DNA from 2 places in the Nocardia sp. 852002-20019_SCH5090214 genome. Region 1 is predicted to be linked to the other one. Evidence: riboswitches for the same ligand, from Rfam matches in the RefSeq annotation. Region 1 holds a riboswitch; the other holds the start of a gene.
The links. A riboswitch is a leader RNA that binds a small molecule or an ion and turns the genes downstream of it on or off. The one in region 1 is predicted to bind cyclic di-AMP.
Positions count from the first base shown of each region.

Region 1 (7,136 bases):
CCAACTTCGCCCTCGACGCCGCGATCGCGGTGGCGCTGGCCAATACGCTGTTCTTCGCCAGTGCCACCGCGGAATCCAAGACCAAAGTGGCGCTGTATCTGCTGATCACGATCGCGCCGTTCGCGGTAATCGCGCCGCTGATCGGCCCGCTGCTGGACCGGCTGCAACGCGGGCGCAGACTCGCGCTGTCGACCTCGTTCGCGATCCGGGTGGTCTTCGCGATCCTGCTGATCTTCAATTTCGACAGCTGGGCGCTGTATCCGCTGGCGCTGTGCATGATGATCTCGAGTAAATCGTTCGCGGTCCTCAAGAGCGCGGTGACGCCACGGGTGCTGCCGCCCGGTATCGATCTGGTCCGCACCAATTCCCGGCTCACCGTATTCGGCCTGGTCGGCGGGACGCTCGGTGCGGGCGCGGTGGCCGGAGCGGTCGCCGCGGTGGCCGGATCCGTCGGCGCGCTGGTGTTCGCGGCGCTGATCGCGGCGGCCGGGGCCTATCTGAGTCTGCGGATTCCGTCCTGGGTCGAGGTCACCGAGGGCGAGGTGCCGGCGACCCTCGGCTACCACAGCCGCAGCGGCACCGAAGTGCTGGACCGCGGTGAGAAGTCCGCGGTGAAACCCGGTCGGCGCCGGCAGCCGCTGGGCCGGTCGGTGGTCACCGGACTGTGGGGCAACAGCGCGATCCGGGTGCTGACCGGCTTCCTCACCTTCTATGTGGCCTTCGTCGCGAAATCGACCGAACACCGCCCGGTGCAGCAGGCCGCGATGCTCGGACTGGTCGGCGCGGCCGCGGCGATCGGGAACTTCGTCGGCAATGCGACCGGCGCCCGGCTGAAACTGGGCCGGCCCTCGCTGATCGTGGTGGAGTGCACCGCGGCGTGTACCGCCGTCGCCGTCGTCGCGATGCTGCTCGACAACCTGGTCGGCGCCGCGGTCGCGGCGCTGGTGGCGGCCTGTGCCAGCGCGCTGGCCAAGGTCTCGCTGGACGCCTCGATCCAGGACGATCTGCCGCCGGAATCGATCGCCTCCGGATTCGGGCGCTCGGAAACGGTGCTGCAGCTGTCCTGGGTGGTCGGCGGCGCCGGCGGCGTGCTGCTGCCGACCGTGTACTGGGAGGGCTTCGCGGTGGTCACCGCGGTCCTGGCGCTCGGATTGGCGCAAACCTTCGTGAGCTACCGTGGGCATTCGCTGCTCCCCGGATTGGGCGGTAACCGTCCGCAGCACGTCAAACAGGAAGTCCCCCTAGCGACAGGAAAACAGCCACAGTGACCAAGCCCAGCACCCGCACGATCCTCGCGCTGGCCCTGGCGGCAGTTCTGGTTGTCGCCGCGGCCGTCGCCGGCATCGTGGCGGTGGCGGTGCACAACGCGCACGAGGCCGATCCCACGGTCACCGCCTATGCGCACGGCAAGACCGTCACGGTTCCGCCCTATCTGTACTGCACGATCGGCGAACCGGATCCGCACGGCCGCGTCTCCCCGGACTGTAGGCGCACCGAGATCACCGCGGAACTGAATCCGCCGCTGGGCTATCCGGTGCAGCTGTCGCTCCCCCGGCACATCGCCGACGCGCCCTGGGTGATGGTGCTGGAGTACCAGCAGATCGACAATCCGGGCAAGACCGTGCAGCACCTGGCGTCCTACCGCGACTACCCGCAGGGCACCCTGGCCGTGACGGTGGACAGCCATCCCGAACCGAACCTGCGCCTGATCGGCGTCGAGGTGCAGCTGCTGCTGCTCGTGCGTGACGAGGCAGGCAACGAAGCGTTCTCGCCGTATCAGGCGTGGTCGATCAGGGCGGCGTGACCGCGGTTTCCTCGCGAATCAGGCGCTCGCGAACTCAGTGATCGAGTTCGCGGGCCACCCCGCGCACCACTTCGGCGATGCGCTGCGCGGTCTTGCGATCGGGGTACTTACCCTTGCGCAGCTCCGGCTGCACCGTCGCCTCCAGCAGGGTGATCATGTCCTCGATCATCCCGTGCAGGTCGTCGGGCGCCTTGCGCGGATGGGCCGGAGCTTCCTTGCGCACCCGGTCGTTGCGGCCCTGCGCATTGCGCACCGAGGGCAGCGGATCGAGCAGCTTCAGGCTCAGCGCCTGCGGGCCGCGGCGACCGGCGGCCATTCCGAACTCCACGCGCTGGCCGGGCTTGAGCGCCTCGACACCCTTGGGCAAGGCGGACGACCGAACGTAGACGTCCTCACCCTCATCCTGGGAAAGGAAGCCGAAGCCCTTGTCGACGTCGTACCACTTCACCTTGCCGGTCGGCACTGCGCTCACCCGTTCGTCATCGTTGTCCGGTCCGTCCGAATCCAGCGGGGTCACGAACGACCCCGGACACGGACGTAGGTTCCGGCGAAACGCCGGAACCTATCTCTGTGCGAAAAGAACGCGCCCCACACAGCTATGCAGGACGCGATTGGTTCGAGTCTACCCCGGTGGGGATAGGGCGAGCACATCCGTTTTACGGTGCACCCATGCCGGACTCCTCCTCGCCCCGCGCGCCCCGGGGCTCCAGCGACGTGCTGTTGCGCGTGGCCGTGGGCCTGTTCGCGGTCGGCGTGCTCGCGATCGTCGCCATTTTTCTCACGCCGATCCTGACCGACGCCGACCCGCCGCTGTGGCTGTATCTGGTGGCGATGGCGGCGACCCCGCTCGGCCTGCTGCTCGCGATCGCGTTCGCGCTGTGGTCGGGGCGACGCGCCCGCTGACCGTTTCCCCAACACGCCGGGCAATTACACGTGTGACCTTCGTCACATAACGACGCGATAACGCCGCGGTCACGACCCGCACTCGGCGGAGACACGCCGTACTCACCTGCACAGACGCCGATTCGGAAGGTCTTGCGGCACAGCGCGACCGGCCATACACGCCGGTTACCAAATAGTGATTTTTCAGCCGGATCGTCGTACCGTCTATCGCAGCCGGGACATCCCGGCACCACCGGCCCGCCGCACCGAGCCTCGCCCCGCGGGTACGGACCCCGACGGAACCAGGGGCGAGGGCGGGGAACCCACGTTCCCACAGAGGTTTTCGGAGCTCAACCGAGTTTCGAAGCCTCCGCAGGAAGCGGGAACGGCCGGCAACGACCGATCCCTTGGGGTGAAGTCCCGGCGAGCCGGGACCGGACGGCCTCTCAGTCCGAACCCGACAGCTCACCTCGCAGGCGCGTACGAGAGGAAGACGACCCGATATGAGTGGACGCCATCGCAAGCAGACCAACACCGGTCGCACCGTCGCCAAGGTCGCTGTCTCCACCGCGATCATGGGTGGCGCGGGTGTGGCTCTCGCTGGACACGCCGCCGCGGCTCCCGATTCGGAGTGGGACCGCCTCGCACAGTGTGAATCCGGTGGTAACTGGGGCATCAACACCGGCAACGGCTACCAGGGCGGTTTGCAGTTCTCGCAGTCGACGTGGGCCGCTCACGGCGGCACGCAGTACGCCCCCTCCGCCAACCAGGCCAGCCGCGACCAGCAGATCGCGGTCGCCGAGAAGGTGCTCGCGACCCAGGGTTGGGGCGCGTGGCCTTCCTGCTCCTCCAGCCTCGGCCTGCACGGCAGCGCCACTCAGCGCGAGGTGCCCGCTTCTCCCGCTCAGTCCCCGCGCTGGCAGCCGGGTGCCGCCGAGAGCGAAGCCTCGACCCAGGCCCCTGCCGATGGCAACCGGCAGGTGTTCTCCGCCGTCGACAAGGCCGTCACCGCCGCACAGGCGCAGGGCGTGCAGCTGCCGCAACCGGCGCTCGACGCGTACAACGCCTTCAAAGCCAGTGGCGCCAAACTCGATCCGTCGATCGTGAACTTCTACGAGGCGAACAAGGGCCTGCTGCCCAACTAGACCGCTCACATAGTTTCCCCCTGCAGGGAAGGCCCGCATCTCGCGATGCGGGCCTTCCCTGCGTTTCCGGGGAGCATGAAGCGTGCATGCCCGCCGACGGCCTGCCTGCGACGCGAGCGCGGCGATGTCCGCCCGGATAGGACGCCTGGATACGGGACCCCGGATACGAAAAAGACCCGCCTTCCTATTACAGGAACGCGGGTCTTCTTCGTGTTCGCGTCAGCGGTTGACCACCGTGTGCGGATGCACGTAGGGCAGGGTGTCAGCCGGCACCGGAAACTCGGTGTCCTCACCGTAGGGCGAGAGGCCACCGGAACGGGTCGACGACAATTCGGTAACCGCGTGGTCACCGTGGTCCACCTCGGGCCAGCCGTTGTCGACGTAGGGTTTCTTCGATTTGTTCACCACGGCCTCATTCTGGCATGTTCGCTCGCCGTAGTCTGGATTGGATGACCACGACCGATGCCCGAGCCTCCGACGACGGCGCCGGGACGCATTCCGGGGCCGACGCCGGACCCGCCGAGCTCGGCACACTCACCGACTGGCTGAGCTCCCGCAGCGACGACGATCTGGTCCGGCTGCTGGGTTTGCGCCCCGACCTCGCCGTGCCGTTGCCCGGTTCGATGACCGTACTGGCCGCCCGCGCGGAACAGCGGGCGTCGGTGCTGCGTGCCGCCGACGATCTGAACACACTCGAGTTCGCCGTAATCGAAACTCTCGCCGCGCACAACGCATTCGGCGGCGGCCGCCAGGAGCGCCCGCTGCCGCGCCGGCGCCTGCACGAATTGCTCGCCGATCGGGTATCCGCCGCCGCTGTCGACGCCGCGCTCGCGCGCCTGATCGAGCGCGCGGTGGTGTGGGGCACCGAGGAACTGTTCGTCGTGCCCGCCGCGCCGGAGGCCCTGCCGTGGCCGATGGGGGCCACCACGGAACTCCCCGACGCACTGACAGAGCCCGAGATCGAGACGGCGCTGCGCGAGATCGGCGGCGCCGAACGCGCTCTGCTGGACAAGCTCGCGACCACCGGCCCCCGCGGCCGCACCCGCGACGCCGCGCCCGGCACCGATGCGGAGCGGCCCATCCAGCGGCTACTGGCCCGCCGGCTGCTGATCTGGATCGACGACGAGACCGTCGAACTCCCTCCGGCCGTCGGCCAAGTGCTGCGGCGCGAACCGGTCACCGATCCCCACGTGCTCACGCCCCCGCAGCCACAGACCCGCGAGCACTCCGCCGCCGACGTGAACGCCGCGGCGGCCGGTGAGGTCGGCGAGTTGCTGCGCCACGCCGGCGACATCCTCGAGGTTGTCTCCCAGGTGCCGGCGCCGGTGCTGCGGGCGGGCGGCCTGGGGGTGCGAGAACTGCGGCGCATCGCCAAACAGACCGGGCTCGACGAGACGCGGGTAGGGCTGCTCGTGGAGGTGCTGGCCGCGGCCCGGCTGCTGGACAAGGGAATTCCCGAGCCGCCGCCGGACAACGACGCCGGTGAGGATTTCTGGGCCCCCACGATCGCCTCGGACGGCTGGCTGGAGGGCCCGGCGGCGCGCCGGTGGGCGGTGCTCGCGCACGCCTGGCTCGAGTTGGACCGCTTCCCGTGGATGATCGGCCTGCGCGATGTGAACGACAAGCCGCTGGCCGCCCTCTCGGCGGAGCTGCGCACCGCGCACGCGGTCCCCGATCGGCGTGCGATCCTGGCGGTGACCGCGGAGTTCCCGCCGGGTACGGCGATCACGGCCGCCGATGTGGCGCGGGTGCTGAGCTGGCGAATGCCGCGGCGGCGCAGGCATTTCCGCATCGAGGCGGTCGAGCGCACGCTGTCGGAAGCGGCGGCGCTGGGGGTGGTCGGCCGCGGCGCGCTCACCTCCGCGGGCCGGGCGCTGCTGCACGGCACCGTCGCCGACGCCGAGGCCGAAATGGACGCGGCCCTGCCCGAACCGGTCGATCACGTGCTGGTGCAAGCCGATCTGACCGTGGTCGCCCCGGGGCCGCTCGTGCCGGAACTGCGGGAGCGCATCGCCCTGGTCGCCGATATCGAATCCGCGGGCGCGGCAACCGTCTACCGCATCGGCGAAGGGTCGGTGCGGCGCGCGCTCGACGCCGGCATGACCGCCGCCGAACTGCATCAGCTGTTCACCGCCCATTCGCGCACCCCCGTCCCGCAATCGCTGACGTACCTGATCGACGACGTGGCACGCAGGCACGGGCGCTTGCGCGTCGGGATGGCGCAATCGTTCGTGCGCAGTGAGGATCCGGCGTTGCTGGCCGAGGTGCTGGCGGCACCCGTGGCGGGACAGCTGGCATTGCGAGCCGTCGCGCCGACGGTGGCGATCTCGCAGGCGCCGCTGGGCGAGGTGCTCGAGCAGCTGCGCGCGGCGGGGTTCAGTCCGGCCGGTGAGGATTCGTCGGGGGCGATCGTGGATCTGCGCCCGCGCGGGGCGCGGCTGTCCACCCGGCCGAACGAACGCCACGCCTGGCGGCCCACCCCGCCCAGTGCCGAACAGCTGCGGCTTCTGGTGGGCGAACTGCGCGCCGGGGAGAAGGCCGCCCGCAGCCGGTCCGGGCAGCGGGTGCGTAGCGACGGCACCCGCACGAGTACCGCGGCCACACTGGCGCTGCTGCAACTGGCGGTGCGGGTGCGCCGCCCGGTGCATATCGGTTACGTCGACGCCCAGGGCGTGGCCACCCAGCGCATCGTGGAACCGGTGCGGGTGGCCGGTGGCCAGCTGGATGCCACCGATCCGGACACCGGCGCGATCCGGCACTTCACCTTGCACCGGATCGCGTCGGTGGCCCTGGTCGAGCCGTGAACCGCGGCTCGTAGCGGCCTCAGCTCTTGGGGTTGGCCAGACAGAACGTGGTCTTGGGCTCCGAGAGCGTCAGGAAGGTCGAATTCGCATCGCAGAGGAATTCGTCGTTCTGACCGTCGACCCGCTTGACGACCTTGACCGTCGCGTCCGCCGAGTCGCAGTCGGCGTAGGAGTATCCGGTCGTCTTGTCCTCGTGATAGCAGCTGCCCTGTTTGAGGTTGGGCGCCAGGCACAGGAATGCGGTGGTACCGCCGTTGAAGGTCTCCTCGTACGAGGAGTATTCGGCCCCGCAGTCCTGCTTCTTGTCGGAGGTCGATTTCACCGTGTAGACGGCCTTGGCCGAGGAGCAATCCACCGGCTCGGTCTTGGAATCTGCGGGCGATCCCTCCAGCACGTTGATGCAGTCACCGACCTTCGCGCGGGCGGTGTCGGATTTTGCCGCATCGGAAAACATCGAACAGCCGGTCACAGTCAGGGCGGCGACCGCCATGAGCGCCAGCA
Region 1 covers NZ_LZMK01000022.1:35,378-42,513, reverse strand. The annotation lists gene A5780_RS03095 (MFS transporter) at 1-1,268, shown strand, start outside; gene A5780_RS03090 (DUF2771 domain-containing protein) at 1,265-1,804, shown strand; gene A5780_RS03085 (cold-shock protein) at 1,839-2,267, opposite strand; gene A5780_RS03080 (hypothetical protein) at 2,474-2,707, shown strand; cyclic di-AMP (ydaO/yuaA leader) riboswitch at 2,971-3,180, shown strand; gene A5780_RS03075 (resuscitation-promoting factor Rpf1 domain-containing protein) at 3,190-3,831, shown strand; gene A5780_RS03070 (hypothetical protein) at 4,051-4,239, opposite strand; gene A5780_RS03065 (helicase-associated domain-containing protein) at 4,281-6,635, shown strand; gene A5780_RS03060 (hypothetical protein) at 6,655-7,136, opposite strand, start outside.

Region 2 (7,136 bases), on a different contig from region 1:
TCGGCTACGAGCGGTACGGCGTCCAGGGCGGAGATCTCGGCACCTACGTGGGCACCGCGATGGCCGAGGCAGCGCCGGACCGGGTGGCCGGGCTCTACCTCACCGCCGGTCCGGGCTTTCCCACCGAGGCCGATCTCCCGATCCTGACCGACGCGGAACGGGCCGGTTACGAGGCGATGATGGCGGCGGACTGGGTCAACGGCGTGGATCATCACGGCCTGCTGCGTGCGGCGCCGCAGACCTTCTCGATCGGATGGAACGATTCACCCGCCGCCGCACTGGCCTGGATGGTGCAGAAGTACACCGAATTCAGCGCCGCCGGCTCGCTCGAGGCGGCGATCGACCGCGATGCGCTGCTGACCACCGTGAGCATCTACTGGTTCACTCAGAGTTTCGGCACCTCCGCGTGGTCGTATTACGACAGCAGCGGCTTCGCCTGGCCCACCGGTTCGGCGCAGGTCCCGACCGGGGTGTACAGCGGTGCGCCGGGTATCCGGCGGCTCGCGGAGCGCACCGCGAAGATCGTGCACTGGCCCGAGGGCAATCCGCCCGGGCACCATTTCATCGCGATGGATCAACCGCGGGCATATGCGGCGGACCTGCGCACCTTCTTCGGCAATCTCGGCTGAGCGACGTTTCATCGGGAAATCTAAGGCTCTCGATCGTTAAAGCTAGACAGCCCTAGATTTCCCGATGGATCGCTACGCGTCGGCCGCCGCGCGCGTGGACGGCAGGAACGGGGTGAGCAGATTGTGCTCGGTGGACGGCCCGAATTCCCATTCCGCGATCCACGGGCCGGTGCCCTCGCTCGGGTCGAGCACGCCCGATTCCAGCCATTCGTAGCGGCCCTCGAGCACCTGCCGAGTCAGCGCGGTGTCGGCGTCGTCGGTGTTGTCCCAGAGCGCGGCGAAGGCGGCCTCGACCCGCAACCGGGACTGGCGGCAGAAGGTATCGGCCAGTTCCGTCGCCGCGGCCGCGTCCCGGCTGTCCTCGGCGCGCATGGCCTGCGCCCGAACACAGGCCGCCGACATGGCGAACAGCTCCGCGCCGATATCCACGAGACGGCCCAGGAACCCCTGCCGGTATTCGAGTTTCGCCTGCCAGCGCGCCATCGCGTACATCAGTTCGCGCGCCTGCTTGCGCGACATGCGCTCGACGAAGCGCAGATGTGTTGCCAGCGGGCCGAATTCGGTATATCCGGCAGGGAGGGTGCCACGGCCGACCGCCAACTGCGGGAACCACTTCGCGTAGAAGCCACTCGCCCCGACCGCTGCGGTGGCCTTGTCCTTCAACGCCGCATGACGGTCCACGAGTGCGCCCGCGGCGGCCATGTGCGCATCGGCCATCTCCCGGGCGATCAGCAGCCGCATGATCTCGCTGGAGCCTTCGAAGATCCGATTGATTCGCAGATCGCGCACCAGTTGTTCGGCCGGCACCGCCCGCTCACCCCGGCTGCGCAGGGAGGCGGCGGTCTCGTAGCCGCGCCCGCCGCGTATCTGCACCAGCTCGTCGGCTATGCGACAGCTCATCTCGGAGGCCCACAGTTTGGCCAGTGCGGCTTCGATGCGGATGTCGTTGCGCGCCTCGTCGCACATCGTCCCGGACAGCTCGAGCACCGCCTCCAGCGCGAAAGCGGTTGCGGCGACGAAGGATATCTTCGACGCGACCGCCGCGTGCTCACCGACCGGGCGGCCCCACTGCACGCGCGCCGCCGACCAGCCGCGGCTGATCTTGAGCGACCACTTCGCCGCCGCGGTGCACAGCGCGGGAATCGCCAGCCGTCCGGCATTGAGTGTGGTCAGCGCGATCTTCAGGCCGTCGCCCTCGCGACCGATCAGATTGCGCGCCGGCACCCGGACCTTGTGCATGCGGGTCACACCGTTCTCGATCCCGTGCAGACCCATGAAGGCGTTGCGGCGCTCGACGGTGATGCCGGGGGTGTCGGCCTCCACCACGAAGGCGGATATCCCGCCGCGATGTCCGGGCCCCTTCGGCACCCGCGCCATCACCACCAGCAGTTCGGCGACCACACCGTTGGTCGTCCACAACTTCACTCCGTCGAGTTCGTAGGCCTCGCCGTCGGCGGTCGGGGTCGCGGTACTCGCCATCCGGGCGGGATCGGATCCGACGTCCGGTTCGGTCAGCAGGAAGGCGCTGACCGCGCCCCGCGCGCATCGGGGCAGGAATTCGCGCTTCTGTTCCTCGGTGCCGGCCAACTTCAGCGGTTCCGGCACGCCGATCGACTGATGCGCCGACAGCAGCACGCCCAGGCTCGCGTGTACCGAGCCGACCAGCATCAGCGCCCGGTTGTAGCCGACCTGCGACAGGCCCTGCCCGCCGTATTCCGGCGGGATCTTGAGTCCGAAGCAGCCGAGTTCGGCCAGGCCGCGAACGTAGTCGTCGGGGATCTTCGATTCGGCCTCGATGACCGACCCGTCCAGCGTCTCGCAGAAGGCCCGCAGCCGTTCCAGGTAGGCCTCGGTCCGCGCCGCGTCGTCGGGAGCCGGCTGTGGATACGGATGAATCAGGTCGAGCCGGAACCGGCCGAGGAACATCTGCTTGGCGAACGACGGTTTGGCCCAGGTACTTTCGCGCGACTCCTCGACCAGTGCGCGGGCCTGCTCTTCGGTGGCGTGAACTTTCGCGGCTGTCGCCATGGGACCCTCCCTCGAAACGTGATCAGGATCACATTTGAGTGTAGAAGGCTTGGTTACCCGCCGGTAGGCCTCCGGCGAAATCGGCGGTCGAAGAATTACTGCACGCCGCGCAGGTACCGCCCGAAATGCGGCACCGTGAAGCCGATGGTGCCCCGCTCGGCGGAGTAGATCAGCCCCTTCTTGATGAGTCCGTCCCGGGCCGGAGACAACGACGCGGGTTTGCGGCCCAGCTCCTGGGCGACCGCCGCGGTCGGCACCGGCCCGTCGTCGCCGGCCAGATCGGCCATCGCCCGCATGTACTCGCGCTCGGCCGGAGTTGCCCGTTCATAGCGGGAGCCGAAGAATCCGACCGCCAACTCCTCCTCGGCCGCGGGGGCGGCCAGTTCCACATCCTCGGCGCCGATCGGGCTGCGGGCGGCCACATCCCACGTGGCCTTACCGTAGGCCTGGACGAAATAGGGGTACCCATCCGCCTTGTCGTACAGGGCTTTCAGGGCCTCCTCGGTGAACTCCACCGCCTCGCGCTCGGCGGGGGCGATCAGCGCGCGGTCCGCGGAATCGCGATCGAGTCGGTCGATACGGTGGTAGCCGAAAAGGCGCTCGGAATAGCTCTTGGAGGCCGAGAGAACGGCCGGCAGATGTGGCAGGCCCGCGCCCACCACGATCAACGGCGCTGTCTCCTGGCTCAATTCGTGGCAGGCGCCGCAGATCGCGGAGATATCGGCCGGTCCCAGATCCTGCATCTCGTCGATGAACACGGCGATGCCTACGCCGATATCTCGGGCGAGCTGGGCGGCCTCCAGCAGCAACTCCACCAGATCGATCTCGATGTCACCGGAGTCCGCGCGCCCGGTGACGGCCGGGACGTCGATACCGGGCTGCCAGCGTTCCCGCATCCCCTTGTCGGCGGTCGCGCGCAGGGCGAAGGCCTTGAGGATGCCCAGGAAATCGTCGACCATCTCGGGATTGCGGTGGGCGACCGCGATCTGGCGCACCGCCATATGCAGCGCCGATGCCAGCGGTCGCCGCAATTCCTGATCCGGGCGAGCCTCCAGTTTGCCGGTCCCCCAGCCGCGCGAGCGGGCCGTGGACCGAAGTTGGTTGAGCAGCACGGTCTTTCCCACGCCGCGTAGGCCGGTGAGCATCACACTGCGTTCGGGACGCCCGCGCGAGATGCGTTCGAGCACGATGTCGAACGCGTCGAGCTGTTTGTCGCGCCCGGCGAGTTCGGGCGGGCGCTGGCCGGCGCCCGGGGCATACGGATTCCGCACGGGGTCCATGCCCCGACACCGTAGCGCGTTCGCACCGAAATCTCGGGATATATAGGGGATGTCCTAGATTGCGCTATCCGAGCGAATGGCAGCCGCTGTGCGGGGATGACCGGGCGCGAGGGGCTCTCTACGCTGGTGGCTGATCGAGGTCCGAAATGTCCGCAGGAGGGGTCATGTCCACCGATTCGGAAGATCAGCAGTCCGGCGATCGGCCGAACCCCACGGTGGCCGAGGTCGTCGGGTCCTGGGACGTGCCGGCCGGAGCGAGCGTCGCCCGGCAGATTCGCGACAACATCCTGCACGCGATCGCGCAGGGGTACGACGATCCGCAACTGGTGGCGGATCTGGCGGTCGGTCCGCTCGTGATCGCGCTGGGTCGGCTGGAAACAGAACTGGCGGACGCGCGAGGACGCATCGCGGAACTCGAGCGGGCGGTCCGTCCGCACGGTGAGGCGTGAATCGGCCGCCGATCTAATGCCGCCGACGAAATGCCACGGATGTAACGCCCCGGGCGACTCGTTTCGATAACGAGGGCAGAGCCGTGGATACCGCGCCGTGATCTCCATAGCAGATGGATTCGTCGGGCTGTAATCGGGGGTGGTCCTGGCGTTTTGGCGACACGCGGGCAGACACGCCGTCGTGTGGGGTGGACAACAACACCGAGCCGTCGTAATCTCTTCGTGACTTCGCGGAGTATGTCGCTTCATTAGAGGGGCGGCCCGCTGAGTCACCGCCTAATCAGCAGTCGAGTGGGCAGCTCGATCGCTGAACCGGGGACCCAGGTTACTGGGGTGAATCCTCTTCGGTCGCAAGGTCGATGGGGTAGGGCCGAATCTTCCCGGTCCGAACCCGTCAGCTAACCCGGTCGGCGCGTGGGCAAGGAAGAAACAGGAGACTCAGCTCGGTGGGTAAACACAGTCTGCAACGGGAATCTCGGCTGCCGAATTCCGTCAAGGGTGCGCTGGTCTGCGGCGCAGTAGCGGCCACAACCGGTGCGATTCCGGCGATTCCGGCCATGGCGGCCACAATCAACGTTCCCGGCGTCGGCAACTTCGACGTTCCGCTGGGTTCGGATTTCGACCAGCAAGTCAGCCAGGCGAACCAGGTGCTCGCCGATCACGCGGATCAGATCAAGGGAGTTCAGCAGGCGCTGAGCTCGCAGGCGATCGCGCCCAGCATCCCCAACGCCGCGCAGAACCCGATGAGTGGCATGTTCGGCCAGCCGCAGCAGCAGCACGGCGTCGGTGACGTCGCGCTCGACGCTGCGCGCAGCAAGATCGGCGCCGACTACGTGTGGGGCGCTTCCGGTCCTTCGAACTTCGACTGCTCCGGTCTGGTGCAGTGGGCGTACAAGCAGGCCGGAATTCAGCTGCCGCGTACCAGCTTCGAACAGTCGCACGTCGGCAAGCCGGTCGCCTTCCAGGACCTGAAGCCGGGCGACCTCGTCATCCAGAACGGTGGCGGCCACGTGTCCATGTACGCCGGGGATGGCAAGATTCTCCAGGCGCCGCAGTCGGGTGAGACCGTCAGCTACGCGCATCTGGACCCCGACTCGATCGTCACCGCACGCCGCGTCGCCTAGTCGTTTTCGCTCGACAGCACGGCCCGGCGGTGACCCGCCGGGCCTACTGTGAGGAGCGAAACTGGAACAGGCACAACCAGCTACAGCTCGGGTCGACTCCTGGATCTGGGCTGTCCGGCTGTTCAAAACGCGATCCGCCGCAGCCACCGCGTGCCGCGGCGGTCATGTGCGTGTCAACGGCACGACGGTCAAACCCGCTCAACAGATCAAGCCCGGTGATGAGGTGCGGGTCCGCAATGCCGGGGCCGAACGCATCGTCGTCGTGGTCCGACCGGTCGTGAAACGCGTCGGCGCTTCGATCGCGACGCAATGCTATATCGACAAGAGCCCTCCGCCACCCGCACCGGAAATCGTCGCCGCGATGCCCAAGCGCGACCGCGGCGCCGGACGCCCCACCAAGCGCGAACGCCGCGAAACCGATCGGCTACTCGGCCGGGATTCGACCTGAGTTCGCGCGGAGGGCGCCCGCGTCGGTGCCGAATTCCTCGCTGAACTCCCCTGCCCGATAGCGGGTGCGGCATTCGCCCCGGCGCACCTTTCCGCTCGAGGTCTTCGGAATCGCGCCGCGCGGTAACAACAGCACGTCCGCCGGTGCGATGCCGTGCACGGTCGCCACCGCGGCCCGTACCCGCCGGCCGATATCGCTCGCGGCGGCCGGTGGGCTCACCACCTCGGCGACGACCACGAGGTCCTCGCGTTCACCGGTATCGACACCGAACGCCGCGATATGCCCGGGACGCAGTTCGGGCACGGAGTCGGCGGCGGTGGCTTCGATATCGGCGGGGAAATGGTTGCGGCCATCGATGACGATCGTGTCGCGCAGGCGGCCCGCGATGTAGAGCCCCTCGTCGTGGATGAAACCGAGATCTCCGGTGCGCAGCCACGTTCCGGACTGTCCGGGCAATACCGCGCCGAAGGTGTCCGCGGTCCGCTCACGCAGCCCCGCATATCCCGCGCCGACATTCGGACCGCGCACCCATATCTCACCGACGGCACCGTCGTCGCATGGTATGCCCGTCACGGGATCGACGATGCGCACGGTTTGCCCGGCGGGACGGCCGCAGTCGACCAGCGCGATACCGTCGTGGCGCGCGGACGCGACGGTCGCCCGGCCCGAGCTCAGGGCGGCGCGGTCGAAGTCGACGCATACCGGTTCCGCCTCCGGGCGCGAGATGGTCACCGGAAGGGTTGCCTCGGCCAGGCCGTATCCCGCGGTGTGGGCCCGGTGACGGAATCCGTACGGGGCGAAGGTGCGAGTGAAGGCGTCCAGAGCGGTGGCGCGGATCGGTTCGGCCCCGTTGAGCAGCAGATCCAGCGAGGACAGATCGAGACCGTCGCGCTCCGCCGCCGTTGTGCCCGAAACGGCCAGTGCCAGACCGAAATTCGGGCTGGCGGTCGCGGCGGCGCGATAGTCGCTGCAGGCGCGCAACCATCGGATCGGCCGTTTGGCGAAGTCGGCCGGTGGCATCGTGATCGCATGAACGCCCAGATACAGCGGCAGCGACAGGGCGAAAACCAGGCCCATATCGTGGAAGAACGGCAGCCAGGTGACCATCGGACGGTCGTCGGCCGGTGCCAGAGCCGTACGCAACTGATCGAGTGCCGCCGCGAGATTGGCGTGGGTGA
Region 2 covers NZ_LZMK01000364.1:69,852-76,987, reverse strand. The annotation lists gene A5780_RS28020 (epoxide hydrolase family protein) at 1-629, shown strand, start outside; gene A5780_RS28015 (acyl-CoA dehydrogenase family protein) at 702-2,657, opposite strand; gene A5780_RS28010 (ATP-binding protein) at 2,753-3,937, opposite strand; gene A5780_RS28005 (hypothetical protein) at 4,102-4,386, shown strand; cyclic di-AMP (ydaO/yuaA leader) riboswitch at 4,650-4,814, shown strand; gene A5780_RS42890 (C40 family peptidase) at 4,833-5,510, shown strand; gene A5780_RS27995 (RNA-binding S4 domain-containing protein) at 5,572-5,958, shown strand; gene A5780_RS27990 (fatty acyl-AMP ligase) at 5,935-7,136, opposite strand, start outside.
Region 2: it holds a riboswitch for cyclic di-AMP, as region 1 does, so the genes downstream of both, A5780_RS42890 (C40 family peptidase) here and A5780_RS03075 (resuscitation-promoting factor Rpf1 domain-containing protein) in region 1, are expected to answer to the same signal.